DNA from 3 places in the Paenibacillus sp. PK1-4R genome. Region 2 is predicted to be linked to each of the others. Evidence: riboswitches for the same ligand, from Rfam matches in the RefSeq annotation. Region 2 holds a riboswitch; each other region holds the start of a gene.

Region 1 (10,571 bases), 3.4 Mb from region 2:
GACGCTCGGGGCACACTCGCCTGTTGCTCATAGGTCGCCAAGTACTGGCTCAGTACTGCCGCGCCGCGTCCCGGTCCTGCTGGCTGAGCCATTGCACATAGCGGCTAAATGGCTCTACGGGCCCTAGCTCGATCGGCTGGTTCGTTTGTAACCCCCGATAAATCGCCATCAGCTCCTGCGTCAGAATACTCATGCACCAGCCGTCCATGAGGATGTGATGGAAGCTCCAGATGACATGCTGTCCTCCATCTTCCCCGAGCACAAGTGTGACACGCATTAGTGCATCCTGGCTCAGCTCAAAGCCACGTTGTCGATCTGCCTGCTTCATCGACTCCAGATCCGCTACCTGATTCCTCACCTGCAGATCCACTTGTCGTTCCTGTAGCACTACCTGTACCGGTCGTCTCACCTGCTCACTTGTGAACGCCGTACGCAGCATCTCATGCCTTTCCGTTAAACGCTCCAAGCTGGTCTTGAACACGGCAACATCCAGCCTACCTTCCACCCGGAACGTAAACTGCTCGAAATACGTCGTCGCGTCTGGATCGAGCTGGGCATGAAACAACATGCCTTCCTGCATCGGCGTCAGCGGGTAAATATCTTGCACCTTGTAAGCGTAGGTTTGCTGCAAATCGCTCGCTTCCTTCGGTTCCACATCTACTAAACGGAAGTCACTCGTGGTCTTTTCGCTGTGCGTCTGCTGGGTACAGTGGGCGATCAATTGGCGAAGCTGCGCTGTATATCGCGCCATCCAGTCTTCCACCAGTTCTCTCCGGTACGTATCCGCCGCATATTCGCACGTAAACACCAGCTCCCCGCCGATCACCATCCCGTTCATGCTCAGCTTGTACGCCTTCGGGTGGGTTGGATCAATGCTGCTGCCTGTCCCGTACGCTGACGATTCAAATGCATCCGTGATCACATCCCCATCGAACTGGCCCAAGTAGTTGAAACAGATCTCCGGACGAAGATTGAACTTCAGCTCCCCTTTGTTTTCCACTGCCGTCAGGTATTTCAGTACGCCATACCCGAGCCCTTTATTCGGCACACTGCGCAGCCCTTCTTTCACTGTCTTGATACAGTCAGACAACGCCTCGCACGCCCCCAGGTCCAGCAAGGTCGGCACCATCGTCGTAAACCAGCCGACCGTACGGCTGACATCCACCCCTGCTCCGATCTCTTCCCGGCCATGCCCTTCCAGGTCCACCATAAACCGCTCTTCGCCAGTCCATTCCTGCAGCGCCAGGCCCATCCCTGCGAGCAAAATGTCATTGATTTCCGTATTGTACGCTCGTCCCACCTGGTTCAAGAGCTGCGACGTTTCGTCTCGTGACAGCCGGAGGGTCACCTCTCCAGCGGCTTCGCCCGTCCCCAGCTCATCCACGGGCAGTGCCGCAAAGGACGTCTGCTCCATTTGCCTCCAATAATCGATCTCATCCAGCTGGGCCTCACTGTCCGCATAGCGCGCCAGTGCCGCCGACCACGTCTGGAACGCGTCTGTCTTCTCCGGCAAGCGAATCTCCTCGCCTCGTTCTATCTGCTCATACCCGGTCTGTATATCTTCGAACAGAATCCGCCACGATACCCCGTCCACCACCAGATGGTGGATCACGATCAGCAGATGATCCCCCTCTCGGGTTTTCATCAGCCCCAGGCGCATCAATGGCCCCTGCTCCAGATGTAATTCCCGCTGTAAGCGGTCGGCTTCCGCCGGGATGCGTGTATCCAAAGTTGTTTCGCTGCGCAAGTCAATCACGTCCAGACCAAAACTTGCCTCGGTCAGCCCGTGATTCCACTGCACGATGCCCTGAACTTCTTCCCGGTACCTCATCCGCAGTGCATCATGATGTGCGACGATCCGTTCAAACACACACCGCAGGATGCCTTCATCGAATCCGGCCCGACGATGCAACATAACCGCCTGGTTATAATGATGTGGCAGCTGCACCGTACCCTCCAACAGTCTCTGCTGGATCGGCGTTAATCCCACTTCGCCTTCAACTGGCCCCTGATTAATCTGGTGGGCCAGCGGCTGCACATGCGAGCTTAGTTCCAGAATCGTCGGATACCGGAAGAGATCCCGGATTGCCAGGTGCAACTGGTGACCTCGCAGCCGCGCGGCGATCTGGACGGCTTTGATCGAATCCCCGCCGAGTTCAAAGAAGTTGTCTTGTATCCCGACTTGTTCAATTCGAAGCACGTCCTGCCATATCGTGACCAGTTTCGCCTCTGTCTTGCTCCGCGGCGACATGTATTGCCTTGCCGCCTGCATCCGTCCCTGCGGCGCTGGCAGCGCTTTGCGGTCCACCTTGCCGTTAGGGGTCAGCGGTAGCTTCTCCAATTCCACAAAGTATGACGGGAACATGTAATCTGGCAGCTGGGCTGCCAAGTGTCCCCGTAGCTCTGCAATGGGAACCGTTTCATCGGTCACAACATACGCGCACAAGTACGCCTCTCCTTGCTCATCCTTCTGGTCTATGACGACCGCTTCTCGGATATGTGCATGCATTAGAAGCTGCGCCTCAATTTCTCCACACTCGATCCGGTAGCCCCGGATCTTCACCTGATGATCGATCCGGCCCAAGTACTCCAGATTGCCGTCCGGCAACCATCTCGCTAAATCGCCTGTCCGATACATTTTCGTCCCCGGCTCAAACGGGTTGTCGACGAATTTCTCCGCCGTCAGCTCCGGCTGGTTCAGGTACCCCCGAGCGAGACCCTCCCCTGCGATACATAGTTCCCCCGCGACACCCATCGGCTGCAGCTGACGATGATCATTCACAATGTACAGCTGCGTATTCGCAATCGGCTTACCGATCGGCACAACCCCTTCCGCAAAGGTCGAAGCACTATCATAATACGTGACATCCACCGTGGCCTCGGTCGGCCCGTACAGGTTGTGAAGTGTTGCTTCGCTTCCCTCCATGAGCTTATAAAAACCGGTCACCTGCTGCGGCTTCAACGCTTCCCCACTGGCAAAGACACGGCGCAAGCTACCGAGCTGCTCTCGGTTAAACGCATCTCCAGCCTGCTCCAGGAAGACGCTCAGCATCGACGGGACAAAATGCATCACCGTAACCCCGTGACGTTCAATCGTTTCGGCCAGTATCACGGGATCTTTCTCGCCTTGTGGCGGAAGTAGGCACACCCGGGCCCCGGTCATGCCCCACCAAAACAGCTCCCACACCGAGACATCAAATGTGATCGGCGTCTTTTGCAAAATGACATCCTGTTCTCCGATAGGGTAGCGATGCTGCATCCACTGCAGCCGGTTGATGACGGAACGATGCTCAATCATAACCCCTTTCGGGTTCCCGGTGGTCCCCGAGGTATAGATCACGTACGCCAAACTGTCAGAATCCTGCTCTAACGGCGGGTTACTTTCCGATTGTGTTTGTCCCTGAGGTGCCAATTCGACGACAGCCCCTTCAAATCCGCATGGATCTTGGCCCGGATCTAGCAGCAGTACTGCCGTACCACTGTCTCTGAGCATATACCCGATGCGTTCCGCAGGCAGCGATGGATCAATCGGCAGGTACGCCCCACCGGCTTTCAGGATGCCATAGAGCCCGACCATCAGCTCCAGCGAGCGTTCCGCCATAATCGCCACGATACACTCTGCTCCCACACCGTGCTCGCGCAGCGTCCATGCCAGCTGATTCGCCCGCGCGTTCAGCTCTGCATAGGTCAGCTGCTGATCCCCGTATACCACCGCCACCGCATCCGGCGTCTGCTCCACCTGGGCCTCAAACAACCCATGAATTGTTGCTTCCCGTGAATAGGCTTTCGTCGTGTCATTAAATGCATCTCTAAGCTGGCCTGCTTCATCTTCATCTAATAAACGGATATCTTGAACCACGAGATTAGGTTCTTTGATAATATCCTTGATCATAACAATAAAAGAGCTATATATCTGCTTAACAATCTCATCCGAGTGATCACTTTTATAGTCGAAAGCTAATTCGATTTCATCAGTCACAGACCAATCTTTAACAGTAAACTGAAATGGATAATATTGATGTCCATTATAAACCTCACTTGCATATATGGTTAAATTCCCTAAATTAGTTACTAGTCTGGTGCCAAAGTTATTCACAACAACAGAAAATAGCTGATCTAATCCCCTTTTTCGCAATTCTAATTCTTGCACTAAATTATCGTAAGGAAATTTTTGATGGAAGTAGCATGAAACTAATTCCCGCTGGACTTCTCTGCTAAACGAGTCAAAGTTCTGCATAGCATTTATTTGAACCCGAAGTGGCATTGTACTTACAAACATGCCAATTGCAGATTTCTCTTTAGCTCCAGAACGATTTAAGACTGGAGTCCCAATTACTAAATCGTTTTCCCCCGTAGTCCGATACAAATAAGCAAGCATTAAAGAGATAAACCAAGCATTTAGTGAAATTCCACTCTTATAAAGTCTTTCTCTAATCTGTTCAGAAAGCTCTTTATTCAATTGGAAGGATTTCCGTGTTCCAACCGAATTGTTGATTATAACTTTAGAAGATCCCATAGTCGTGGGAGACTCAAAATCTTGGTAGCGTTCTAACCAAAATCCCTTGTCCTTTATGTACCGTTTAGAAACTAAATATTTTTCTTCATTTTCAGCAAAATCCAGAAAGTTGCTGCACTTCCCGACTGGACGTTTTTCGCCTTTTGCTAGCTTTTCATAAATTTCAAGAGTATCTTGGTGCCACACATACCCCGACCAGCCATCAGCAATAATATGATGCGCTTTAATAATGTATCCGCATTCATCATTACTGATTTTGAAAAGGGAAACGTAATATAAAGGGCTGTTTTCCAATTGAAACGGAATAGTTGCTTGCTTTTCTGTCCAAAGTTTAAATTCCTCATCAGGACTATCAAAATTACTGAAATCGATCATTGGCAACGGGGTATTACGGTGAGGCACATAATATTGATATGGCTCACCATCCTGGCTAAGGGAAAATCGCAATCCAAAACCTACATGGTTGCTAAGATTATAGTGAATAGCAGTTTCAATCCACTCTAAATTCGCTTCTCCTTTAAAAACAAAATACAGTGTAACATTATTTATCGAAGTATCTGGATAGTGTTGCTCCATCATCCAAATTCTTTTCTGTGCGTGTGTTAATGAAAATGTAGATTCACTCCCGCTTAACTGTTTCATACAAGTGAGTCCCCCTCTTAATTGTGCTTACTATGAATGAACTGACTAGGATGTGTCTGAAAACTCATTACTGAGTCAATTTAAAAATGGAAGCCACGTATACAAATGACAAAAATGACTTGGAATCCCTGTCCTAACAAGTGGCTACGCGGCGAAATGTTTGACTTCATTGAAAAATACTCCAATAAGTGGCGCTCTTTATACAAGAACCAATAGACTTTCCTAACGTTTTCATTATTTACTTTAGGTGGATTGATGTAGGACGCTTGTTTTGCCTTAATCCAATCCGAATAGCTTCTGAGCCATAAGCTTTGTCTCTTTAACCGATATAGAATCAATGCTTACGTTTTCAAAATCAATTTCTAATTGAAGCGCTCAGAAGATGGTGACAAGTAATTCTATATCTCTCCATTTACAAAATCGACTGTAGACCGTTTTTCATGAATTATAACGTTCTTCTGGCAAATCACGTAGTGAACTGACTGTAGATGCTCAAATAAACTTTTGTCCCACGGGTTGAAGAATGTTTTCTGGGAATCTTGGAAAGTGTCTTCATTGGCTTAAATAAAGAGTTTTTTATAAAAAACACTACCTCAATTCTGTTGAATATAGCTATGCACAATCCTAGCTCATCCTAACTATCATGAATCTTGCCAACTAGCCAGAATTTAGACCTTTAATAAGAGCCTCTATAACAGATTGCGAATGGCTATGGATAAAAAAATGATCCCCATCAAATTCAAAATAATTGCAAGCGCTATCACACACTTGATCCCACTCTTTTATATCTCCTGATAGATTATCATCCTGCTTACCATAAAAAATATAAGTGTCACACAGAAATTTGTCGTCTCTCTCTTTAAAACTATAAGTCTCGGATAATCGAAAGTCCGACCTAATGATAGGTAAAAAAAGATTCTTCAGTTCAGTATTTTCAAAAAACTGTGGCGGTGTTCCACCTAATTCCACTAAGTGTTGTATAAACTCCTCATCTGGGAGCGCGTGAACGATTTTTTCATCCTTGTCTGGTACATGCGGGGCAGATCTTCCAGAGAAAAAAACGGCGCGAGGCTCCTTATAACCCATACTTCTCAGTTTATGAGTCGTTTCATATGCGAGAATAGCCCCCAAGCTATGCCCAAAAATCGCATAGGGATCTCCACTTAATTGCTGCACAATAATTGATGTAACATCTTCCACTACTTCTTCAAAAGATCGATAAAAGGGTTCGTGCACTCTCCTGCCCCTACCAGCCAACTCCACAGGGATAATCTCAGCGATTCCAATTAATTGACTTGACCATTGATTGTAGATGGCAGCAGAACCACCAGCGTAAGGTATACAAAATAATTTCATAATTCAAATCCATCTCTCACAGTTTATTTTTAAAATTCAGTCACTTATTATAAAAGTGTTCTCATCCTAAATGAGTCAGATGAAGAATAAAACTTAACGGTTGAAAACTCACATTCATAGAGTGTTTAATATAGATTTAAGAATACAAATGACAATACTTCACAAGGAATACTTAAAATTCATTATGGATGCGGATTCGTCAAAATTACTATATAACTCTATTTAATTAGTAATTTCCAGGAATTCAGCTCTATAATTAGATAGAAGAGTACATCCATCTTAAATACAGAAATTGACGGTTATATACCCACATTTTCCATGGTATCCCTCTATATGCCAGTCGTCAAGTTGATTTTGGCTTTCAAGTTAGAGTTTTCACAAAGACAAATATAATCAGTTGTTACATATAACCATTTAATTCCATGTTTAACAAAATAGATAAACACCCAATCAGAAACGCAACAAGACGGATGGGAGATTAAGATGCTAACATTTGAATAATTTTACGTTTTTTCAGTAGCTCCATATAGTAACTTGCGTTAGAATCTTCAACATTGTGTGAATAATTTAACTGTTCAGTCTGGGTGAAACCCAATTAATCCGTTACAGTAGATGGTCAGGCGACATATTTAACCTGAGAACTCTCATTTCATGGTATTTAATTGATTTGGAATGATATTTTCCGTGTAGAGTTACTTAGATCTCAGTGTTGATAATTCGGAGAGTAAAATTAAAAATGATGGTGTGATCGAAACAGAGTAAATAATCGAAGATCGGCCGTTTGTCATATACAAAGAGCTCGCGATGCTGTTGACCGATTAAATCATAAGTCGCGCATTTGCTTATTACTTTGCCCCTAGATGAGGATGGAAACATGTTAATCAAACAACAAGTTATAGCTTCCAACAAAACAGGTTATGGTTTAACCCGCTTAGCAACAACTTGTAGATGAAGAGCCTCCTATTTGCAAAACTTCAGATAAAAAATCTCGTCTCACAACGTCAATGACATTGTAAGACGTATTGTTAATTAAATGCACTCATATCCGCCGCAAAGGCACGAATGTCCTGCGTGATGCGCATGCTACAGAACTTCGGTCCGCACATGGAGCAGAAATGAGCTTCTTTGGCTCCTTCTGCTGGCAGCGTCTCATCATGGTAGGACAGCGCACGTTCAGGGTCCAGTGACAGGTTAAACTGGTCACGCCAGCGGAACTCGAAGCGTGCCTTGGACAATGCATCATCCCGGCGTTGAGCACGTGGATGGCCTTTTGCCAGATCGGCGGCGTGGGCTGCAATCTTGTAGGCGATGACCCCTTCCCGCACATCATCCTTGTTGGGCAGGCCCAAATGTTCTTTTGGTGTAACATAACAGAGCATGGACGTGCCGAACCAGCCAATCATGGCCGCACCAATGGCGGATGTGATGTGGTCGTATCCCGGAGCAATGTCGGTCGTCAGCGGCCCCAGCGTATAGAACGGTGCCTCTTTACATATCTCCATCTGCAAGTCCACATTCTCTTTGATCTTATGCATCGGCACGTGACCCGGCCCTTCGATCATCACCTGCACATCATGCTTCCATGCGATCTGCGTCAGTTCCCCGAGCGTAGCCAGTTCCGCCATCTGAGCTTCGTCATTGGCATCGTAGATACTGCCTGGACGAAGTCCATCTCCCAACGAAAACGCCACATCATACCTTTTCATAATCTCGCAGATTTCTTCAAAATGGGTGTACAAAAAATTCTCCTGATGATGCGCAAGGCACCATGCTGCCATAATGGACCCACCGCGAGACACAATGCCTGTCATCCGCTTGGCGGTCATGGGGATATAACGCAGCAGTACACCTGCGTGGATCGTAAAGTAGTCCACTCCCTGCTCTGCCTGCTCAATGAGCGTATCACGGTACAACTCCCAGGTCAGCGCTTCCGCTTCGCCATTCACCTTCTCCAGCGCCTGATACAGCGGCACCGTACCAATCGGCACAGGTGAATTGCGGATAATCCACTCCCGGGTGGTATGAATGTTTTTGCCTGTGGACAGATCCATCACCGTATCCGATCCCCATCGTACCGCCCAAGTCATCTTCTCGACCTCTTCCTCAATGGAGGAAGATACGGCAGAGTTACCTATGTTGGCATTGATCTTCACGTGAAAATGACGACCGATCAACATCGGCTCACTCTCCGGGTGATTGATGTTGGATGGCAGAATCGCACGTCCACTCGCCAGCTCCTGCCTTACAAATTCCGGTTCTACGCCCTCACGAATGGCGGCAAACTCCATCTCTGCCGTAATGACTCCCTGCCTCGCATAATGCATCTGAGTCACACAGCGTCCTGTCTGTGCTCGCAGCGGTTTGCCACGCAATCCAGGGTACTCTTCGGCTCCAGCTTTCTTCCCTCCGGGCTTTAGTCCGTTATCCTCCGGTTTAACCGTACGACCCTGATAAGCTTCAACATCGCCACGCTCTGTGATCCAGCGGGTACGCAGGGCTGGCAGACCTGCACAGATATCCGCATGAAATTCGGGATCGGTCATCGGCCCGCTCGTATCGTAGACACGTAGCGGTTCGTTATGCTCCACCCCTTGGGGAGTATTCGTGTCATGAAGGGCTATCTCACGCTCAGGTACAGCAATGTCCGGCCGTGAGCCCTGAATGTAGACTTTGCGGCTGCCCGGAAAGGGCTGAATCCGTCCGGCCGCTCCTGTTTCTTTTTCCACCTGCTGACCGTTATGTTCCTGCTCCATCGCTTGTTGTCCCGTTTGATTTCCTGTACTCATGTTCGCTTGTCTCCTCCTCAGTGTTCGTCGCTTGTTTGGTTGGTATCGTCATTAGCTTACTTACGTACCTGTCCCAAATCATGCGCAATGCAGAGAAGAAAGAGCGATCCTACGCCAGACCAGGGGAGACACTTTTCATGTACAGTTCACAACAGACGGAGGCTGCCACAGATCATGAATCTATGGTGACTTCTCTCTCATCATACAAGCCCACTTTCGCAGGTTATTGAAAAAAGAAGTCAATGGAGTACGCGCTATATAGCCCGTTCACTGTATATAAAAAAGCCGGTCCCCGAAGGAACCGACTTTTATGTCCATCACCAATAATGCACCTTCAATCAGCTCCTTAACGGAGACTACAAGGGTCACATCATGAGGTGGTTGAGGTCATATCGCCGATTACTTCCCTACGCTGGTATGATCCAGATCAGGTGCAAAGGGTCCGGAATCTCATGCGATTCCGTCTCAGTCCGGACAATTCGGACTCCCCCAGTAACGTTAGTAAGTTGCGGCTTACATAAGCCGCCGTTCATATTCAATGAAGCTGGCCCCGTAGGGCCGTCCATTACAGAGTAGCGCAACCGGAACATAAAAACAACCTTTATATTCCAAATGATCAAACTCCATTGGAGAAAAAAACTTACATAAACATCAGGATAACATGAGCCCCATCTGCGTAGCAGCATCCTTCAATACAGGTGCGTATTCATGCAATGTCTCCTGCGAGAGTCGACTGACAGGCCCTGAGACCGAGAGCGCAGCTGCAATATTGCCTCTGCGATCCATAATCGGTACAGATACCGCGGCAGCTCCCGGCTCACGTTCCTCATAACTCGTCGCATATCCGTTATCCCGGATATCTCCCATTTGCGCCAAATACACCGCGGGATCAATAAACACCGGCCATTCCGGGCCGTTCATCAGTTCTTCACGATCCTCGTCCGTGGCAAACGCCATCAAAACTTTGCTGGAAGCGCCCACAGACAGCGGGAGTCTAACACCAACGGGGGCGACTCGGCGAATCGCCTGATCACTTTGCACAGCCTGAATCCGTATCCGTTCACTCCCATCACGCAGGTACAGACTCACGGTCTCCCCCAATCGATCTCTCAGTCGCTCCATCGCAGGCAGCAGCAGAATAGCGGGATCATCACTGCGGGACATATGAGCCGACAGTTCCCAGATTCGGATGCCAAGTCGGTACTTCTCTGTTGCTGCATCACGGATCACGAACCCTCGATCCTCCAGCGTAGCCATCAAACGGTGCACTG
Region 2 (10,571 bases):
GGTAAACAATTTACTGGAACTCCATATAAATTTGGTGCTTCAACATCAACAACCAAAGTTTTTGACTGTTCTTCTTTTATGAAATATATTTTCAAAAAGTATGGTGTAGATTTGCCGCGCACTTCCGTGAAACAATCCAAAGAAGGTAAAGCTGTGTCTAAAGCTAATCTGCGTGTCGGAGATCTGGTATTCTTCTCCAGTGGTAGCCGGTCTACCGGTTCTAATGTCACTCACGTAGGTGTTTATGCGGGAAATGGTAAGATTCTGCATACGTATGGATCTCCAGGCGTAACCCTCTCTGATCTGGACTCTGGTACTTGGAAGAGAACGTATGTTAAAGCTCGTCGTGTACTTTAGAATTATATATTGCTAGTAAGTAAAGGCCGGACGATATGTTCCGGTCTTTTTATTTACCCTTTTTTCGCCACAGTCTAAACTGGAGTTTCATGGAATTCGGTGATACATCTAATTTTTATCATGAAGCATGTAACCGATCCCACGCACCGTATGAATCAGTTTCACACTTCTTCCCTTATCCACCTTAACCCTTAGATGTTTAATATACACATCCACAACGTTGGTATCCATCGCATACTCATATCCCCATACTTCCCGCAAAATATCACTCCGGGTACATGCTTCATTTACATGCAGGGCCAGGAATTCCAGCAATTCGTACTCTTTTGGCGTTAATGTCAGGTATTCACCCGTACGACTTACCCTTCTTGAACGCAAATTGACTTTAAGATCATGAACTACAATTACTTCCTCACCCTCTGGTGTTGCATTCGCAAAAACACGCAATAAATTTCGTATTCTGGCAAGCATCACGGTTAAGTGGATCGGTTCCTCCATCACGTCATTAGCTCCGTAATCCAGCCATTCCACGATGAACTGAGGAGATGCATTTGAAGTAATAACCAGTAGAGGTATAACCTGACCCTTATCTATCCATCGTTTTAACTCTAATTTCTGATCCTGGCCACAATGTTCATTTCCCTCTTCCCGTTCTACCAGGATGATCAGTTTAATATGCAGCAACGAAGGCTCGACGGATTGGTTTAGTTGGGACCACTTCATTCGTTGCACCTCGTACCCTTCGCTACATAAAATATCCTGAATACGGCTGACCTGTTCTCCTGCTCCAATCAGCAAAATGACTGTTTTCACTCTTTTTCACCCGGCCTGTCTCTATCCCCACTGCTCGCAGCAATGGTTGGTACAGATAGCATGCCGTAATATGAAAAAGTCCATTCCCTCAAGGGAACAGACTTTGCTTCTTTCTTGCTTTAACCAAAGTAGCGATGGACGAGCGTACGTGCTTCAGCTGTGTCTTTTGTTCCGTGTACGAGGACACGTCCATCTTGGAAAATAACCATTCTATGGACTCCTGTTGTAAAAGAAACCAGAAACGGATTGGATTCCACTTTTCCTTCTTGAAGCCTGTTCAGACGTTCCGCCGTATGTTGAAGATCCAGATTCATACGCCGTGCAGGTCGGATCTGAACGGTGTCCCTGCCACATAACACATCGGTTTTCTCCAGATTGGACGCAGAAAGATATGGATATGTTGCCGAAGTGCCGCAGGAAGGACAGTCTTGCTTTTTCGCACCATCCACATTGATGGATATGTATTCGTTCCTCCACACGTCAAATGACAATAACTTACGTCTCAATGCATTGGCATTGCCACTAAGTAACTTCATCGCTTCTGCTGTCTGATTTGCCGTTACCATCTGTACCGCTTGAGGTATGATACCAGACGTATCACATGTATCTCCACCCAGAGGGACTTCACCCAGCAAACAATTTAAACATGGCGTATCTCCAGGCATAAACGTATAGGTGATGCCGTAACTACCTACGCATCCACCATAAATCCAGGGAATACGGTGTTTCTGTGCCATATCGTTAATGAGTAATCGTGTATCAAAGTTATCCGTTGCATCCATGATCAAGTCGGTATGCTGAACGAGTTCTTCCAATTCATCTACTCTGACATCCAACACTTTCCCTTCCACATGAACCGTGGAATTAATGGCAGATAACCGTTTTTCCGCTGCCACCGCCTTCGGCATCCGTTCAATCGCGTCCTGTTCTACATATAATTGCTGTCGCTGCAGGTTACTCCACTCCACATAATCACGATCCACAATTGTTAAGTGTCCAACTCCTGAACGAACTAACGTTTCTGCAATTCCTGTTCCGAGTGCGCCAGCGCCTACAATTAAAACTCTGCTGCCCTTTAATCTGGCCTGGCCTTCCTTGCCAAGTGGCGCGTAACGTTCCTGTCTGGAATAACGAACCGCCTGTTCTGAGGATGTTAATTGATCTGTCATGTATGAACCATTCCTTCCACAGGACTACTGGCTGCTGCATAACGCTTTACGGGAATCATGCCTGCCTCATATGCCAATCTACCTGCTTCTACCCCCAATCGCATCGCTTTAGCCATGCTCACTGGATCCCCTGATCCGGATACGGCTGTATTTAACAATACGCCATCTGCACCAAGTTCCATCGCATAAGCAGCATCTTTTGGGGAGCGCAATCCTGCATCCACAATTACAGGTACAACGGCCTGCTCAATGATGATCTCAAGGTTATAGGGATTGATGATGCCTCTGCCAGCTCCGATGGGAGAAGCGCCAGGCATTACAGCATGTACGCCAAGCAATTGTAGCCTTTTGGCCAGAATGACATCATCCGAAATATAAGGCAATACCGTGAAGCCCTTTTCAAGCAAAATTTCGCAAGCCTTGTACGTTTCAATCGGATCTGGGAGTAACGTCATTCCATCTCCGATGACTTCGACTTTTATCATATCACAAAGTCCTGAAGCCCGCGCAAGCTCGGCAATTCGCACCGCCTCTTCCGCATTGGAAGCTCCAGCCGTATTCGGAAGAAGAGTGTATTTGTCCAGATCCAATGTATCCAGGAAATGCTTCTGGTTGCGCTCCTCCAGATTCAGACGACGAACAGCAAAGGTTAAAACTTCCGTTTCAGATGCTTCCACAGCCTGACTTTGCACTTCCAGATCCGAAAACTTGCCTGTTCCGAGCAACAATCTGGACTCAAACGTATATTTACCAATATTCAACATCATCAACCGCCTCCTACAAAATGTACAATCTCAATTCGATCGCCTTCTCTTAATGCCGTTGACTCATGATACTCACGGGTTAAAATATGCTTGTTCAGCTCTACAACTACAGTCTTGACTTGCAGATCAAAAGATTTAAGCAGTTTATCCACACGATTCAATCTGTCTTCAATCTCCATCCGTTGACCATTAACGATGATATTCACTGCACCACTCCCTTTCTGTTCAATCGCTCCGGACTCAGCGCCTCAATTCCGAGTTCTTCTGAGCTTTTGCCAGCGAGCAACTCAGCGATAAGCCTGCCTGTTATCGCACTAAGCAAGATACCGTTGCGGTAATGCCCAAAGGCGGCGAACAGCCCTGGTATACTCTTGCAAGCACCTATATAAGGCAGTCCATCTGGAGTTGCCGGTCTTACGCCTGCCCACGCTCGCATAAATTGTGCTTCTTTCATCCCAGGTACCCAGTGGGTAGCCGCTGTTAGCAGCTTCTGGACACCCTGTACAGAAACGTTAAGATCCGTTCTGCCTGGCAGACTGGTTGCCCCGAGCCAAACTTCGCCATTGGCTTTGGGAACAATATAGATATCCTCTGCATACACCGTTCTGTCAGGTCTGTACCCTGCATGTTCATCTGAGAACTGAACGGCGGCTATTTCTCCTTTTACCGACCACACAGGCATGCTCAGATTCACATGTCTCATCAACTCTTCACTCTGTAATCCAGCCGCTATAATGACATGTTTGCATCTCATCTCACCGATCGATGTGGTGATTCCCTGCACGCCAAGTTCGTTTGCTTGCACACGTATATCCTGTATGTCCTCCATAACCCGTGCTCCCAATGCTTGAGCGGATTCAGCATATGCCTTCGTTAGATGGACTGGAAGAATCTCACTCTCGTAAGGTCTGTAGTAGGCTCCATACGTATCTCTGTTAAGCCATGATGCCTCCTGTTGCACAACGGAACGATCCCACCATACCTCATCAGCAGAAGCAGACAACGCAGACTTCCGATTGTCCTTATAACTACTTAATTCTCTGTATGAACGAAAAGGAGTTAGGAATCCCTGGCGTTGCAGGCCAGTCTCTACCTCACTGAGTGTAGCCATTAGCACCTGTTGCTCGATAAGTAACTGTCTACTCTGTCTGGCAAGCTTAGCCATCAAAGGATGAGCAAAATCCTCACTGTCTGCCGCCAGCATTCCAGCCGCCGCGCAAGAAGTGCCTCCTGCAATCGCCGAACGCTCCAGCAACAGCACATCCTGTCCACGGGAAGCAAGCTCATAAGCGATAGCACAACCAACAACGCCTCCACCTACAATAATCGTTTCTGCATGAAACTTATCTGGTTTATCAATAACGATCTCTTTCATCCTCTCATCTCCTTGATTCAGGGACTCAGACTTTCTGTAGCAACGATAGCCTGCCTTAATAATGCAGCCGCCCGATCCGGTGACTCGCTCGCCCATACATTCGAGATCACGGCGACTCCCTGTGCCCCTGCAGAGCGAATAGCTTGAATGTTTCCCGGTTCGATGCCCCCAATCGCCATGACAGGAATGGAGACACGCCTGCACACTTCAGCAAGAGCATGTAATCCTCTGGGGTCAAGATCAGGCTTACTGTTGGTTGAGTAGACATGCCCGAAGAAAAGATAATCGGCTCCCCGTTCTTCAGCGATTTTTGCCTCATCGATTGAATGAACAGATACACCCAGACGAAGGCGCTGCACATTGCTTATAACAGCAGGGTTATAATTTCGTATCGCATCTTGCCCCCAATGTACACCGCCATAAATGTCATTCTGTGGAGGAAGTTCTGAACTATTGATAACAATGCGGCAAGATGGAATGCCAACGCTACGCAGACTTTGAGCCCAACCGATCTTGTCTTGCCATGTGAGTTGTTTTTCTCGTATGTGAATATAGTCCACCAAAGGCCAAACGTCCTTTGCAGCTTTTACAAAAGATGCCTGATCCCCTGCACCCGTAGATACAACATGCAATTCAAATGATTCTTGAACATGTTCATGAGAAATTACCGTACTGTTCATCTCCTTCCAGACTTGAATGCTATGAAAACACAAAAAAGCCACTCCCGTAGGGGAGTGGCTGCGTATTAATTATAGGACCAGATGACTGACTGATACATACAGTTCATTTCGTGCAATAAAGCTATAGACCTTATAGCCATAACGTTATACACGCAACTGCATGTTTCAATTTACTAAGCAAGACGGTTGAATTCTTTCGAATTGCCGTTTGCTCACGTCATTCACTGAAACGCGCTCGCCACTTCCCTACGCTGGTATGATCCAGATCAGGTGCAAAGGGTCCGGAATCGCATTCTTCCATCTCAGCCGCATCGTGCGGCCCCCCTAGTGTTCATATGAAGTTGTAGCCTATGTTACCATAGACGGTTTTTTTTGTCACCGTCATTTCTGTTAAACATTGTCTTGAATCGTTTAGTTTTTCTCAGACCATTCTTCGACATTCCATGTTTTGGTGACCCATCCCTCGTAGAAATCAGGTTCATGAGATACCAGTAACACCGTTCCCTTGAATTCTTTCAAAGCACGCTGCAACTCCGCTTTGGCTGTGACATCCAGATGGTTCGTCGGCTCATCGAATAGAATCCAATTGCTTTCACGCATCAAGAGTTTGCATAAACGAACCTTGGCTTGTTCTCCACCACTCAGCATATTAAGTGGACGAGTAATGTGCTCATTTTTCAACCCGCAGCGAGCGAGATGACCTCGGACCTCATTTTGGGTCAAATGTGAAAATTCATTCCAGACATCCTCAATCGGCGTGATATTCCCAGCACGAACCTCCTGCTCAAAATAGGCTGTTTCGAGGTAATCTCCTAAGAAAGTCTTTCCACTGAGTGGAGATATTTTTCCCAGGATGGTTTTCAACAGCGTCGATTTACCCACACCATTACAACCTACGATGGCAATTTTCTCACCACGTTCGATTGTCATTGTCATCTTAGGCAGCAAAGGATACGTATATCCAATTTCAAAATCAATACCCTCAAAGACCGTTTTACTGCTCGCACGGGCATCCTTGAATTTGAACGTTGGTTTGGCCGCTTCATCTGGGCGATCAATACGTTCAATTCTGTCCAGCTGTTTCTCCCGACTCTTCGCTCGACCTGAAGTTGAAGCACGTGCCTTGTTACGCTGAATGAAATCTTCCTGCTTCTTGATGTACTCTTGCTGTTTCTCGTATGCATCAATATGCTGGGCTTTATTCATATCAGCCATCTCGAGGAACTTGTTATAGTTCGCTGCATATCTCGTTAATTTGGCAAATTCCAAATGATAAATGACATTTACGACTTCATTCATGAATTCCGTGTCATGGGAGATTAAAAGAAACGCGTGCGGGTAGTCCTTCAGGTAACGTGACAGCCATTCAATGTGCTCTACATCCAGATAGTTGGTCGGCTCATCCAGCAAAAGAGCTGTAGGTTTCTCAAGCAGAAGCTTGGCAAGAAGCACCTTGGTACGTTGTCCACCACTTAGAGCTGCGACATCCCGATCAAGACCAATTGCGGACAAACCAAGACCATTGGCCATCTCTTCCACTTTTACGTCAATCAGATAAAAGTCGCCCTGTTCCAGTTGTTCCTGAATATCGCCCATCTCTTCCAGCAACTGCTCCAGCTTATCTGGATCTGCATCTGCCATCTGGTCCGTAATATTCATCATTTCTTTTTCCAATTCAAGCAACGGAAGGAATGCATCCTTAAGCACGTCACGAATGGTTTTGCCTGGGGTAAGCTTCGTGTGCTGATCCAGATATCCATAACGGACCTTAGGTGTCCATTCCACTTTTCCACTATCTTTAAGCAATTTACCGGTAAGGATGTTCATTAATGTGGATTTACCCACACCATTGGCACCAACAAGTCCTACGCGCTCTCCGGCAAGTAAACGAAATGATACATTTTTAAATAACGTGCGATCTCCAAAATTGTGACTTACGTTCTCTACTGACAATAAACTCATAAGATGAGGTTGCTCCTATCTATTAGACATTACTTTTGTTATTGTTCCGAAACCCTATTCTAGCACAGGTCCCGTCTTTTCTGAAAGTAATGTAAACAGTTCAAGAACCTCTTACATGATTTTGTCATACAGGCTACCCTAACGATTAGAGCATTTATATTCGAAATAGCCTTGCGCAGCTGCTTGTCTTGCGTCTGTGAACACCTCTTCAGCACGGTAACCATTACCACATGTGGAGGGGTAATAGTACCTGATACCCGTTAAAGGATCTACCCCACCTACGATGGCCGTTTTCTTCACAAGTCTGCCTCCACCGATCGCATAATTGTTGATCTTCTGGTCACCCACACCTATACCTTGGATAAAGGCCATAATCCCTGTATCGTTAATGGAGTTGTACCAATCTTCCTGCGCAACCAGGGGCATCGTGAACGTATAGGAAATACCGTTCTTTCTGGCAAACTCATTATGGCGGTTAATCACATCAGCCAGATCATCCTGCACAGTAGTCACAATCCGGCTTAGTCTAACTTGTTCAAATACGCTGGTATTCTGAAGTAAAGGAATCTGTGTGCTTGAGGCCAGTTCTTTTTGAAATCCTTCAATCCATTTCCCTGCGTTTGCGTCATAGGCATATACGTAGTCGTCCAGTGTAAAGTTAATACTGTTACCATTAGAATCTGAATATGTATAAGGTTTCTTGGGGCTCCACACTTGCCTGAAAGAATCTTCACGGTTACCCGTCATCTCTGTTTCTGTGGACAACATATAATAGCCATCATAATCCAGAATAACCACGGCAGGAATGTAATTAAACATGTTTTGAATAGCTGCGGGATCATCCTGAATCCCCATATTCAAAGCCATCGTCTGAGTAAATGTTAACAAGGCAAGCTCTTTATCCGCTTTAACAAATTTGGTTGAATCATAACCTGCTTCATCATTTTGTTTCTCATTCTGATGCATGACTGCACCTGCATCCATGACTGCGGTTTGAAGTGCAGATCTGTATCGTTGACCAAGATATTGAGCCTCTTCGGCATCTTGGGTATGGAGTGAGATGATCCAGAAGAGCGGGAAGAAGATCAGCACAAATACAATGGATAGCTCAGTAATCTTCATTGAGGACCATACCTCCGTATGTTACAAATACTGCTGAAGCCTGAGCCGTGCCACTCAACCATTCACGAATGAGCATGGAAGGTGTACGATTTGTATTTTGGAGCGTCACGGTGAAAAAATCCCCTGTCGTCAACGTATATCTTCGGCCAGGATCATCAACCGGTATCACACCTGAGGATGGGAATAGTCTTTCTCGAATCTGAGCTTCATAATATCCATCCTGCACTACCTCATAGGTCCCGGTAAAACTGTTACTGTCCATCGGGTCTGTATAATGAGGTACATATTTCTTATGTAAATGTTCCATCGACACCTCATACAGATTGCCCGTCTGGGCCAGTTGCTCCTCAAACTCAGCCAACATTCGAGGTGAAATATATCCTTTCGTTCGGACAGCATCAACAAAACGTGTTACATTCTGAACAGCCGTCATACGTGTTATATCATCCTGCCGATCAGCTGTTTCAGCAGTTGGGTACACATAGAGCAGAAGGACTGCGAGCAATACGGCAAGCAGCTTGGATGCGGCATTAATCAATTCACACTGGTCTCCTTCCAAAAAACAATCTTGAGCAGTTCTCCAGTTTCATTTCGTATAAACTCTGGTCTGTAGGTAACATAGAGCTGGACAGGAATAGTCGCTGTTTTGCTGACAAGTGGATCGATCACATAGGAAGTCCCGTCTACCTCTACAGGAATGCCTGTGCCTGTCATCTGTCTCACGGTATGCAACACTTCCGCACCACTATACCGGGACGGATTGGTGGTATGCAGTGTTGTTGTCAGCCGACCTTCCATGCCTGCTGTTGTCTGTACTCTGTCGTTCAAGGCCGCTGATAAAATCTTAACATTCTGTTGCCCGTACAGGCAGGCTGTCACAAACAGGACAACCGCCGTACAAAACAACATAAGATGCTGTGTATTCCGGGACATGTTAAACCAACTCCTGTCAGGATTGCTGGAAGATCAGCCCTCTTACCACGTTGGATCGGTCTTTTACGATAATGGCTTTGAATTTACCACTTGGATTTACATATTGATTGTCTTTTTCACTCATGGTCTGGTTAATAATCCCCACTTTATCGTCGGGTGCAATAACCGAGCCGTAGTCCGCATTATTGAGATCCTGTGAGATGTTTAGTTGATTGCCGTACCATTGACCCGCTTTATTTTTACCTGTAATAACTTGAATACCGAACTGATCCTTGTCCGCATATTTACGCAGCGCATTCGTTACCTGCGATCCACTGATGGTTGTTCCGTCATATACCGTAAATGCAGCCTGGGACAACTCGGTTTGGATATCAGCAAAATTGTTCTGGGCCGTCTTGGTTGCCTCCTGAGCCGAAATAAACAACAGAACTACAATTGTGATCAAAGCGATTGTTAAGAAAATCCCTGCTGCCACCTTTAAAGCGCTTGATGCATTGTTCATGATAAATCCTCCCAAGTTATAAGTTATTAAACTATTTCAGACTGTCACACAGATGAATTGTGCTACAGTTTCTGAATCTGCTCATAATAAATGTTCATCTGCAAGAAACTCATACCGACCAATGGAATAACCAGATACAAAAAGATAAGGGCGTACATAGGTGTAAATCCAATGGTTCTCCCCCATGATGCTTTGACTTCTATCATTTTGCTGTACTCCTGCTTACGTTGTTCAAAATAGAATGCCATCATGCTCTCAAGATCATCGAAGGCTTCGCGTATTGATATTTTGCCAAGCGCAAGCTGTAATTTATCAACCAGTCGCTGGAACTCGGGCAAGCCCGCCTCTTCCTTTAATTGTTCAAGTGCAAGCTCTGGCCCATGTTCAAAATGCAACAAACATTTTTGTAGCGGGCGCTTGAAAATGACGGCAAATCGATTTAGCCACTCCAATATCTCCTCGACTGACATCCGGTCCATCTCACGCAAAATGGAAATCACTGTCTGGAATTGATAGATTTCATGTCGCATATCCAACCTTCGCATTTTCCGCTGAAATAACATAAGCCATACGGGCATGTAGTACCCTGCTACACCCATGAGAATGGCTATAATCATTTCCCACCAGCGTACATATTGCTTGTTATACACCTCAAGTTTCTGCATAATGCGCGTGATGGTCTCATTCTGGGTATCATGGTCTAACTGAACTGGAGATAACTGCTGTAACGCTTTGGAGACTTCTTCGTATGTAACTCCTCGGTTCATTTCTACACTTTCCAACACGGATTGATCCAACGCTGTTTTTTCCTCAGCTTTCCTGAGATCCGCTTCAGCCATTGCACCAAACATTCGATCATCGCGGATTGGATCATACAAGATATGATTACGTTCA
Region 3 (10,571 bases), 3.4 Mb from region 2:
CATGGCTGAACAGACGCTTTGGTAAACGGGGAGGCCTGTTAATCGCCACAGCGTTGCTCTGCATTGCAGAATTATCCTATATGTTGTTGCCACCATGGGGCTGGATGTTCGTCATTGCACCCGCTGCCGGCTTTGGATTCGGAATGGTTGAAGCTGTTATTGGCACCATTATCATCGCTGCAATTAAAGACAATACAGCCGTTGCCATGAGTCGACTGGAAGTGTTATTTGGGATCGGAGCGATGGTCATGCCGCTCATTGCCAGCGGTCTGATTGCTGCCGGATACTGGCGCCTTTCTTTTCTCGTTGTTGCGATCTGCGCAGCGCTGACCTTTGTTTTCTGGGCAAAAGGATCATTCGGTGAACTCGATAAGTTTCTGGAGCGACGTAGTTCTAATAACGGTTCAGTACATGCCCACACTGCTGGGACATCGGGTGAGATGCATCCCGCATCTGCAAGTACATCCAGTCCAACCTATCGTGGCCGTAACAGAACTCTTCTGGTATTATTCGTCCTCTTCTTCTTCCTATATGTTGGCACAGAGATGAGTCTTGCGAACTTCATGCCAGCGATTCTGATTGAGAAAATGAACATGAAGGAAGCCGGAGCAGCGCTTAGTGTCACCTGTTTCTGGATTGCCATGTCCGTGGGACGACTCTTCGCCGGGTATATCGCAGAGAAATTCCAATACCGCGTCTATGTCCTGTACAGTTGTCTTGCATCTGTTCTTTTGTTAATGGTATTTCCATTTACAAACCAAATCTGGTCTGCATTTCTCATCATCTTGCTGCTTGGACTTGCGATGTCAGGTATTTTTTCCATTGCCCTTGTCTTCGCCAGTAAACTGCTGCCCGGAACAGAAGAATCCACACCCAGCATTTTGATTGCCTCAGGTGGAGTTGGCGGTGCCATTCTGCCTTTGACTACGGGATGGAGTCTTGATCATCTGGCAGTTAATCAGTCTGCATGGATGCTTGCGATCTTTGCAGTTGGCCTGCTTGTCATTAGCGTGATCACGTATCAATGGCAGAACAAACATGTGGTCGATCCAGCGACTTAACAGTTATGTGTCGTTGCAGTCCTGAGAATTAGAATTACCTATTATTGAGATGAGATTGAAATGTCTACTGTCATGACCTGACAGTGGACATTTTTTTGTAGCGATACTCTGTTCTAACGAACCTAGCACACGCTATTTATCTGCATTTCAGGATATTTGAAATCTAACGAATCCTAGAGACGTTATTATAGATAATTATCTCAAATTCAAGGTCTCGTTGGAGGTTTTTTGCATAATAACGCCGCTGAGATTCGTTAGATTTTTTATTCCCTAAAAACTGGACTAATAAGGTGTCCTCGATTCGTTAGCGCTGTAATCATCGTGGCAAGTGCCCTATCTTTGCCTCTCTCTCACCTTTCATTAAAGGTGAGAATAATATCTATTCTTTTGCACAAGATTGCCCAGGAAATACTTATGGCCAACCGAATCACACACTTTTGTTAACGACAGGCATTACGGGCCCGTTATCCTTGATGAATTTACCGAATACATATCGTACGAGTGGTCCCAAAATGATCAATTGATATGGAAGCGCCAGGCTGAAGTTACGAGCGATTGTATGGAGATACGTACGGAGTACGGATGACCCACTTAATTGATCAGCGAGATATGCCGAGATCATTCCATACAAAGACATGATCAGAACCATGCCAATCACCATAAAAAATGACATATCCAGCACACCTAGAATCTTATTGGACTTGTCGAAGGGCATAGAAAATGCAATCTTTCTCGCCACAGGGCCAACAATGAAAGACTCCACCAGAAACGCGATGACAAAACATAGTATGAATTGAAGCAGTATCTCAAGCGGGGACATCTTGCCGAGTAACCCACTGTGCCATAGATTGAAGAACATCATGACCAAGACCATTCCTGTACACATCATTAATCCGAAAATAATCTGTTCCTTCTTGCTGGTTGGCAATTCTCTCATCCTCTCTGTTTACCTTCGTAATTATAGAGATGACCAAACCCTCCACATAAGTGAACATTCTGTGAACAATTATGATTTTTTCCAATTTAAAATTGGATTTGACAACCATGTAGTACAGCCCTATGATATCCCTTAAAATGGTAGAAACATTCACTACATATGGAGGATTTTGATTATGAGTTTTCAAAAGCGCATCGACCACGTTGGCATTGCCGTCCGTGATCTGGATACTACACTTCGTTTTTATACGGAGGTTGTTGGATTGGAACTGAAAGACCGGGTGACGCATACCAACGGCGTCATTCAGCTCGCCTTTCTCGGCTTCAATGGAAGTAATGAGACTGAGATTGAGTTAATTCAAGGATACAGCGACAAGCTGCCTTCCGAAGGTACGGTACACCATTTTGCGATCCATGTAGATGACCTTGATTCTGAGTACAAACGCATCCAAGCCACCAAAGCCGTATTTATTGATGGAGAGATTATTACACTGCCTAACGGTTACCGCTATTTCTTCATCTATGGACCTGAAAAGGAATGGATTGAGTTCTTCCAGCGCTAAGAATTGGAGTTGATTTCATGAACATTTTAATTACCGGCGCAGCCGGGAAAATTGGCCGGGACTTGTCAGAAGCATATCACCTGCGACTAACGGATTTGAATATCGACAGACTGCATACGTATCAAGAAACCGACCATGAGATCATGACACTGGATGTGACAGACCCTGAAGCCTGTCAGCATGCTTGCGAAGGCATGGATGTGGTAGTACATCTGGCGGGAGACCCTTCCCCGAATGCCGGATTCTATGAATCGTTGTTGGACATCAATATCAAAGGTACATTTAATGTATTCCGTGCAGCTAAGGACCAAGGTGTGCAAAGAGTCATTCTGGCGAGCAGTGCACAGACGATTGAGGGGTATCCCATTGATGCTCAAGTCTATCCGGACATGCCAACACACCCACGGAATTTGTACGGGGTTAGCAAATGTTTTGGAGAATCGCTCGCTTCCTATTTTGCGTATACCGAAGGTTTACAAAGTGTAGCAATACGTATAGGTGCATATGATGATTTTCAACCGGACGGACCAGCGCTGGAAGCAAGGGATATGAGCGCGTATATTAGTCCGGCTGACTTGTGTGATTTGATGTTCAAAGCAATTACAGCTACCAATCTGGAGCCCTTCACCATACTGCATGGGATCTCGAATAATCGGTTTAAACGATTGAATCTGGAAACCACTCAGAAACAGGTAGGTTATGCCCCAAAATCCGATGCATTTGCACTCAGCCAGATTGCCTTATATGATTCGCCACGATAATTAATGAAAATAACACATCTAAACAGGCTGATATACATATGTATAACGGCCTGTTTGATAAGTTCATACGTGTCCCCATCCAGTTCCTGACTGGACACGTTCCACCCGCTGGCCTATAATTACACCTAGTAATGCCCGTAACTTCATAGTTTCCCAGGGGAGTCGGAATTGGCCGGCTGAGAGTGTATCCCACCAAGATACTAACCCTTAGACCTGATCTGGATCATGCCAGCGTAGGAATCGGAGTATATCGAAATGGCACAGCCCTATGGCTGAACGCCACCTCTCTAACGCCTGCACGCGTCCCGGAATACGGGACGCTTTTTTAATGTTCTTTTATATAGCCAGAGAGCTAAAAAAAGTGACGTTATTCAGATCTCAACTGGTATAAATCTGTTGATTTATGCAAGATGATTGGATATGAAGCCAAGGAGTACCCCGTGCCACTCGGCCGGACATATCGAAGGAGAGAATTACAGATGAAATGGCGTAGAACGATGGGATTGATGCTCTTATGCGTGCTTATGGTGACTGTAGCCGCATGTGGCGGCAAAGAAGCTGCCCCGGCAGAACAGAACAGCAACACAAATGCGGAAAGCAGTAACAAAGGTGACACTGCCGCCCTGAAAGATATTAAAGTGGTGCTCGACTGGACACCGAATACGAATCATACCGGCCTATATGCGGCTGTAGATCAAGGTTTTTACAAGGCTGAGGGCTTGAATGTAGAGATTGTACAACCAGGTGCCGGTGGCGCAGATACAATGGTTGCCTCGAATGAAGTGCCTTTTGGCGTAAGTTATCAGGAGAGTGTAACTCAAGCCCGCACACAGGGTGTTCCATTGGTCTCCATCGCAGCAGTTATTCAGCATAATACATCCGGGTTCGCTGCTCCGGCGGATCGGAATATCAAATCACCGAAAGATTTTGAAGGTAAAACCTATGGCGGTTGGGGTTCCCCAGTCGAAGAAGCCGTGATGCAATCCATTATGGAAGGCGACGGAGCCGATGTATCCAAAGTGAAAAACATTAACATGGGTGACGCTGACTTTTTCACCGCAGTGAAACGGGACATTGATTTCGCGTGGATTTTCTACGCCTGGACAGGTATTGAAGCCGAACTGCGCGGAGAACCGATCGACATGTTATATGTGAAGGATTATTCAGATGCATTGGATTACTACACACCTGTCCTTGTAACAAACGAGCAGACGATCCAAAACGACCCTGAGTTGGTGAAAGCATTCCTGAAAGCCACTTCAGAAGGGTATCAATATGCGATTGATCATCCCGAAGACGCAGCGAACATTCTGATCAAGGCCGTACCGGATCTAGATAAAGACTTGGTACTGGCAAGCCAGAAATGGCTTAGTCCAAAGTACACGGATGACGCCCCGCGCTGGGGTGAGCAAAAGCAGGAAGTATGGCAGAACTACACCGACTGGATGTTTAGCAAAAAACTGCTGGATGAACAGATCGATGTAAGCAAGGCATATACGAACGATTTTTTACCCCAATAAAATTTGCTTAAGTTTAACTTTTTTACACAAGAACGAAGAGTGCAGAACCCATCTGAAGAAGCGAAGCGCTCACCTTTATCCCCGGATTTCCTCCATTGAAATTCATTAAAGAAATCCGGGGATAACAGTGATCGTAAGAGGGTACTGCAATCGGAGTGATGAGTGTAAACCTGGTTCAATTCATGCAATTTATCACGAAAGGAAAAGTGATCTCTCATGGCAAGCACATTACTTAGCATTCAGGTTATTCCCAAAACGCCAAATGGCGAGAATTCTTACCCTTATGTAGATCGCGCCATTGAAGTTATTCAGCAATCCGGCCTGAAATATCAGGTGAACGCGCTCGACACCACGATGGAGGGGGAACTGGAGGAACTGCTGGAGGTTGTCCGTAAAATGCACGAGGTACTCGTGGAGGCTGGCAGCCCAAGCATCATCTCCCAGATCAAAATCGCCCATAGCCCTACCGGCTTCAGCATGGACACCCTGACGGAGAAGTATCGCTAATGCCTGCCTATTTCAAAAGTGTATGGCCGCCCATTGTGGCGGTTATTCTCTTTATAGCGATATGGCAGGGAGCCGTCTCCCTCTTCCATATTGAGAAATGGATGCTGCCTGCACCGTCCGACATCGCCCGCGAAGCGGCAACCCAGGCCGAACGGCTTGGCATGCACGCTTCCGCAACCATTCAGTTAACGCTGATTGGATTCGCGGCTGGCACAGCGGTCGGATTACTGATAGCGATGGTGCTGCATTTGGTCCCTTTTCTCAAGTCAGCCCTGTACCCTTTACTTATTCTTAGTCAAAATATCCCGACCATCGCGCTCGCGCCACTCCTGTTAATCTGGTTCGGATTCGGGCTGTTGCCCAAGCTGATTACGATCATCCTCGTCTGCTTCTTCCCTGTTGCAGTGGCGGCGATGGATGGCTTGACCCGTACTGACGCGGCGATGATGAACTATATGCGCATGGCTGGTGCGAAACGTCATCAGATTTTCTGGAAGCTGGAGCTTCCCCATGCGCTGCCATCCGTGTTCTCCGGTGTCAAAATCGCCGCTACCTATAGCGTGATGGGTGCCATCATTGCCGAATGGATTGGTGCAGACAAGGGTATTGGTTATTATATGATGCTGCAAAAGTCGGCTTATCGCACCGATCGTTTATTCGTGGCAATCATGATTATTGTCGCTCTCAGCTTACTGCTCTTCCTGCTCATTGCACTACTGGAGAAGCTGCTCGTGCGCTGGCGGCCACAGAAGCGGTAGTAAAGCATGTAATCTGTATATTAGGAAGTGATGACCATATGAATCGGCAACAGGAAAAACAAGTCCAGCCTGGACGAGGAGCAAGTGTAATGGAGCCAAAGTACAATGAAAAACTCCACCCGGCTACGCCTGATCGACCTGCCACTCCTGCTCCGGTTCCACCTGCACTGGACGTTGTTAATGTTCATGCATCATTCCGTGAACGGCGGAGCAAGTTACCGGTTCTGAACGGCCTGTCCCTGACTGTGGAGCAAGGCGAGTTTGTTGCTATCGTTGGACCTTCTGGCTGTGGCAAAAGCACCCTGTTCCATATCATCGGTGGTCTGCTGAAGCCACAGGAAGGCCAAGTGCTTATGAACGGTCAGAATGTAACGGGACAGCGTGGCAAGATTAGTTATATGCCGCAACAACCCGCTCTTTTCCCTTGGCGTACCATTGAAGACAATGTACTGCTTGCTGGTGAAGTAGCTTCAAGTGCTCCCCCTCGGGCCGAAGCACTTGCGGAAGCTCGTAAGTGGTTAAGCAGCGTGGGTCTTGCCGGGTTTGAGCAGGCCTATCCTCATATGTTGTCGGGCGGAATGCAGCAGCGTGCTGCTTTTCTGCGCGCCCTGCTCAGTCCGCAGGAGCTGATGCTACTGGACGAACCCTTCAGCGCACTGGATGCACTGACACGTAGCGACATGCAGCGCTGGCTACTTGATATCTGGGAACAGAACCGCCGCTCGGTGCTGTTCATCACCCATAATATCGAAGAAGCATTACTGCTAGCGGATCGGGTCTATGTATTATCCAACCGACCTGCAACAGTGTTGCACGAGGTACATGTTCCTTTTGATCGCCCAAGACGAGAAGAAATTACGGAGGAATCCGCTTTTCTGGAGCGTAAACGGCAGATTGCTCAGTGGATGAGAGAAGAACAGCAGAAAGCCCGCCTATAATAATAGCGCGGGTTTTTAAAGTTATTATTTTCCTTTATTGGGTGATCCACCATAAGAAATTCTGCGTAACATAGTTAGAATATAAATGACCACAAGGAGGAATTCCCGCGTGCATTCTCAAGCTTTTGCACCATTAATTGATGCTCATATTCACTTCGATCAGTATACCCCTGACGAACAACGCGAGATGCTGCTATCTTTCCCGTCTCAACAAGTCGAGGCAGTCATCGCCGTGTCCATGAATCTCGCTTCTGCCCAGGCCAACCTGGAGCTTGCAAAGCAACAGCCACGCAACATCTATCCGGCCTTCGGTTTCCATCCGGAACAGGAACTACCATCCGTTGCAGAAATGGACCTGTTCTTCCAATGGATCGAGAAGCATATGGGACAAGCCACAGCCATAGGAGAAGTTGGCCTTCCCTATTACAATCGTCTAGAGGCTGAGCAGGCAGGACAGCACTTCGATCAGAGCGGGTATATCGAACTGCTCGAACGTTTCATCCAACTTGCCAAAAAGCACAACAAACCACTTGTCCTTCATGCGGTATACGATGATGCCGATATCGTCTGTGATCTGCTGGAGCAATATCAGTTCCGACGTGCTCATTTCCACTGGTTCAAAGGTTCTCGCCAAACCGTAAGGCGCATGGCGGACAACGGTTATTTCATTTCCTTCACGCCGGATATTCTGTATGAAGAAGAGATTCGCGAACTCGCCCGGCAATATCCATCGGAACAAGTGATGGCCGAGACCGACGGACCTTGGCCCTTCGAAGGACCATTTCAGGGACGAATGACACACCCTGCCATGACCAGACAGGTCATCCAGGCATGGAGTGAGATCACTGGCATGGGAACCGAGCGGGCAGCCCGTCTCTTTTATCAGAACACAAAGCGTTTCTATGGCTTAACTTGATTACCAGCTGGTAGCAGCAAGCACTCTCGCTTGCCCTGCCAACACAGCACTTTACAACAAAGCACAAAGAAGCCAGTCGGTTTCGATCCGACTGACTTCTAATTTACTATATATATCAGTTGAACTGAATTTTTACACAGGAACGTAGAGGACAGAAATAACCTGAGGAAGCAGAGCGTTCGCCTTTATCGCTAGATTTTCACCTTCACAAAAATTGGATCAAAAAATCTGGGGATAACAGCGATCGGAAGGTTGTTCTGTCATCGGAGTGGCAAGTGTAACTACCTTCAGTTCAACTTAACGCTTCAAAAATCCTTTGCCTTCCAGGAACGGTCTCACTTGCAACCTTGTCGGCTCAGTCAGACGCTTCGCCATCAGTTCGGACCATGGAGTTGTTCTTTCACCGTTAGTCCGTTCTTTCATGTAGGCCGTCGTTGTCTCATCATACTGCTCAACACCCTTGATGCTCTGCTCGGCATTATAGCGATTATGATGCAGAACTGCATTCAGTGGCAGACGTGGACGAATCCCCGTTTCCTGATCTGCAACACCAATACACATGCCATACACCGGATATACCCCTTCCGGCAATCCCAACAACTCGGCTACTTCCTCAATCCGGGTCCGAAGCCCGCCGATATATACGATTCCAAAACCAAGCGACTCTGCTGCAAGAGCAGCATTCTGGGAAGCCAATGCAGCATCAATCGTGGCTACCATGAAATTCTCGGTTGAATCGGCGTACGATTCCTTTTCAGGAAGATGACGTTTCGCAGCATCACTCAGTCGATACAGATCAGCACACCATACGAGAAACACCGGGCATTCATTGACGTAGGCCTGATTGCCTGCCAATTCAGCCAGCTTGGCTTTTTGCTCTAAGTCAGTCACAGCAATTACAGTATATGCTTGCACACTACTTGAAGAGGAAGCCATCTGCCCAGCCGCTACGATGGCTGCAAGCTGCTCTTCACTTACCGGGTCTGGCTTGAATTTGCGTACAGAACGGTGTTTCATCATCAACTCAATGGTTTCATTCATGGTGGTTCACTCCCAATCCTCGAAGTACGAACTCAATTGTCTGCTCAGCGAGCTCGTCTGTATTCATATCCTGATAATCAAAGCCAAATCGTGAATTCTTGGCCCGTTTGTGCGCCAAAGCCACGCCCATAACCTGAAGCATCGCATAAGATACGGACTCGACCTGGAACAATCCCTGATCCTTACCCTCTTGCAGCAGTTCCCTCACTCGGGTCCAGACAGGGTCTAGAAAACGAAATACGGTAGCTGTACGATGTGTACGCAGTGTAATTTCAAGCTGCACAATATCACTCATCTCCCGATCCGTCATCGTGAACTTCACAACTTCACCAATAATTCGGCGGATACCTTCCACAGGCGAGGACATCGACTCTTCCGCCAGCGAGTTCATCATATGCCCCGGGAAAAAATGCTCAAATAATGCTTCGAACACCTTTTCTTTGCCGCCAAAATGATAAGACACCAACGACACATTGGCACCTGCCTCATCACATATTTGACGAACACTCGTCCCGTCATACCCTTGCTGTGCAAAAAGCTTTTTGGCTGCAAGCAATATCCTCGTTTTGATATCCAACTCCGGTTCCGTCATTCCGTCCCGCTCCCTCTTGTCCGTTCATCTTATTCGCTCCAGCTCAAGGACTGCAGCCAGCGATTCATCTGTCTATTATATTACACCAAGCACCCCGATGAAAATCATCGGGGTGCTTGTCCTATCCTATGATGCAGTGGTATGCATCTGCTGTATTAGTTGTTTGCTTGAGCAGGGCTTGGAGCCATAGCTGGCATGCGTTGTTTTTTCAACAACGTCACGACCAGTGACAACGCAACGGCAACCAACAATACAATCACGATAGAGCCCGCAGCAGACTGAACTCCTGGGCCTCCCAACTGCACGCTCAGAATACCCTGAACGGCGTATGTTGCAGGCAGGTACTGCCCAATGCCGCTATAGAAACTGTTCAGCAATTCACGCGGTACCATTGCGCCGGAAGATACCAGTTGCAAGGACAGTGAGATGATGTTGAACAGACTTCCTGCTGGTCCGAAGCAGATCAGGAAAAACTGGGAGAAGAACATGAACGTGCACAGGAAGAGCGCCTGGAACAACCAGAATGCAACGAATCCTTGTGCAATCTGTCCTCCCAGTGCCACGATCAGCGATGATCCCAGCAAGGAAACGACCAATGCAGAACCCACGTTAATGACTACTCTCGCGCCAAACAAAGTCAATCGGGAATAGGTAGATGACAGCATACCCATGGCTGTCTGGAGGTTCATCCCCATGATCATGGCACCTACATAGGAAGCCAGTACCATCATCATTGGCACCATCTGATTATTCATCCCGTTAACCGGGTTGATGGACGTTGTCGTTCCTTCCACTCGGGTAGTCAGGTTTGTAGCGGCTTCAGCAGCCTGTTCGGCAGGCGCGCCTGAAGCGGTCAACACTGTCTGTACCCCTTGTGCTGTAGCTTGTTTGTTAATTGTGTTTGTCACACTTTGTGATACACCTTGCATCATGCTTTTGATCGTAACCGGGTTCGCTTCATTAATGGTGTATTTAATC

The links. Region 2 has a riboswitch for thiamine pyrophosphate ahead of QNO02_RS17585 (thiamine phosphate synthase). Riboswitches for the same ligand answer to the same signal wherever they lie in the genome.
Region 1: it holds a riboswitch for thiamine pyrophosphate, as region 2 does, so the genes downstream of both, thiC (phosphomethylpyrimidine synthase ThiC) here and QNO02_RS17585 (thiamine phosphate synthase) in region 2, are expected to answer to the same signal.
Region 3: it holds a riboswitch for thiamine pyrophosphate, as region 2 does, so the genes downstream of both, QNO02_RS02345 (ABC transporter substrate-binding protein) here and QNO02_RS17585 (thiamine phosphate synthase) in region 2, are expected to answer to the same signal.

What each region holds. Positions count from the first base shown of each region.
Region 1 covers NZ_CP126535.1:707,351-717,921, reverse strand. Annotated here, with positions in the region: partial or broken gene QNO02_RS03320 (non-ribosomal peptide synthase/polyketide synthase) at 1-92, opposite strand, end outside; gene QNO02_RS03315 (non-ribosomal peptide synthetase) at 50-5,158, opposite strand; gene QNO02_RS03310 (thioesterase II family protein) at 5,816-6,514, opposite strand; gene thiC (phosphomethylpyrimidine synthase ThiC) at 7,540-9,267, opposite strand; TPP riboswitch at 9,688-9,801, opposite strand; gene QNO02_RS03300 (IclR family transcriptional regulator) at 9,952-10,571, opposite strand, start outside.
Region 2 covers NZ_CP126535.1:4,063,024-4,073,594, forward strand. Annotated here, with positions in the region: gene QNO02_RS17555 (C40 family peptidase) at 1-357, shown strand, start outside; gene QNO02_RS17560 (response regulator transcription factor) at 466-1,170, opposite strand; gene QNO02_RS17565 (ThiF family adenylyltransferase) at 1,290-2,339, opposite strand; gene QNO02_RS17570 (thiazole synthase) at 2,336-3,103, opposite strand; gene thiS (sulfur carrier protein ThiS) at 3,106-3,309, opposite strand; gene thiO (glycine oxidase ThiO) at 3,306-4,478, opposite strand; gene QNO02_RS17585 (thiamine phosphate synthase) at 4,496-5,191, opposite strand; TPP riboswitch at 5,385-5,494, opposite strand; gene QNO02_RS17590 (ABC-F family ATP-binding cassette domain-containing protein) at 5,570-7,120, opposite strand; gene QNO02_RS17595 (hypothetical protein) at 7,259-8,242, opposite strand; gene QNO02_RS17600 (hypothetical protein) at 8,229-8,780, opposite strand; gene QNO02_RS17605 (hypothetical protein) at 8,777-9,175, opposite strand; gene QNO02_RS17610 (hypothetical protein) at 9,192-9,677, opposite strand; gene QNO02_RS17615 (hypothetical protein) at 9,740-10,571, opposite strand, start outside.
Region 3 covers NZ_CP126535.1:485,230-495,800, reverse strand. Annotated here, with positions in the region: gene QNO02_RS02365 (MFS transporter) at 1-1,061, shown strand, start outside; gene QNO02_RS02360 (DUF2798 domain-containing protein) at 1,489-1,998, opposite strand; gene QNO02_RS02355 (VOC family protein) at 2,174-2,560, shown strand; gene QNO02_RS02350 (NAD-dependent epimerase/dehydratase family protein) at 2,578-3,321, shown strand; TPP riboswitch at 3,467-3,579, shown strand; gene QNO02_RS02345 (ABC transporter substrate-binding protein) at 3,801-4,841, shown strand; gene QNO02_RS02340 (thiamine-binding protein) at 5,058-5,348, shown strand; gene QNO02_RS02335 (ABC transporter permease) at 5,348-6,106, shown strand; gene QNO02_RS02330 (ABC transporter ATP-binding protein) at 6,145-7,044, shown strand; gene QNO02_RS02325 (TatD family hydrolase) at 7,130-7,960, shown strand; gene nfsA (oxygen-insensitive NADPH nitroreductase) at 8,258-9,001, opposite strand; gene QNO02_RS02315 (TetR family transcriptional regulator) at 8,994-9,593, opposite strand; gene QNO02_RS02310 (YhgE/Pip domain-containing protein) at 9,749-10,571, opposite strand, start outside.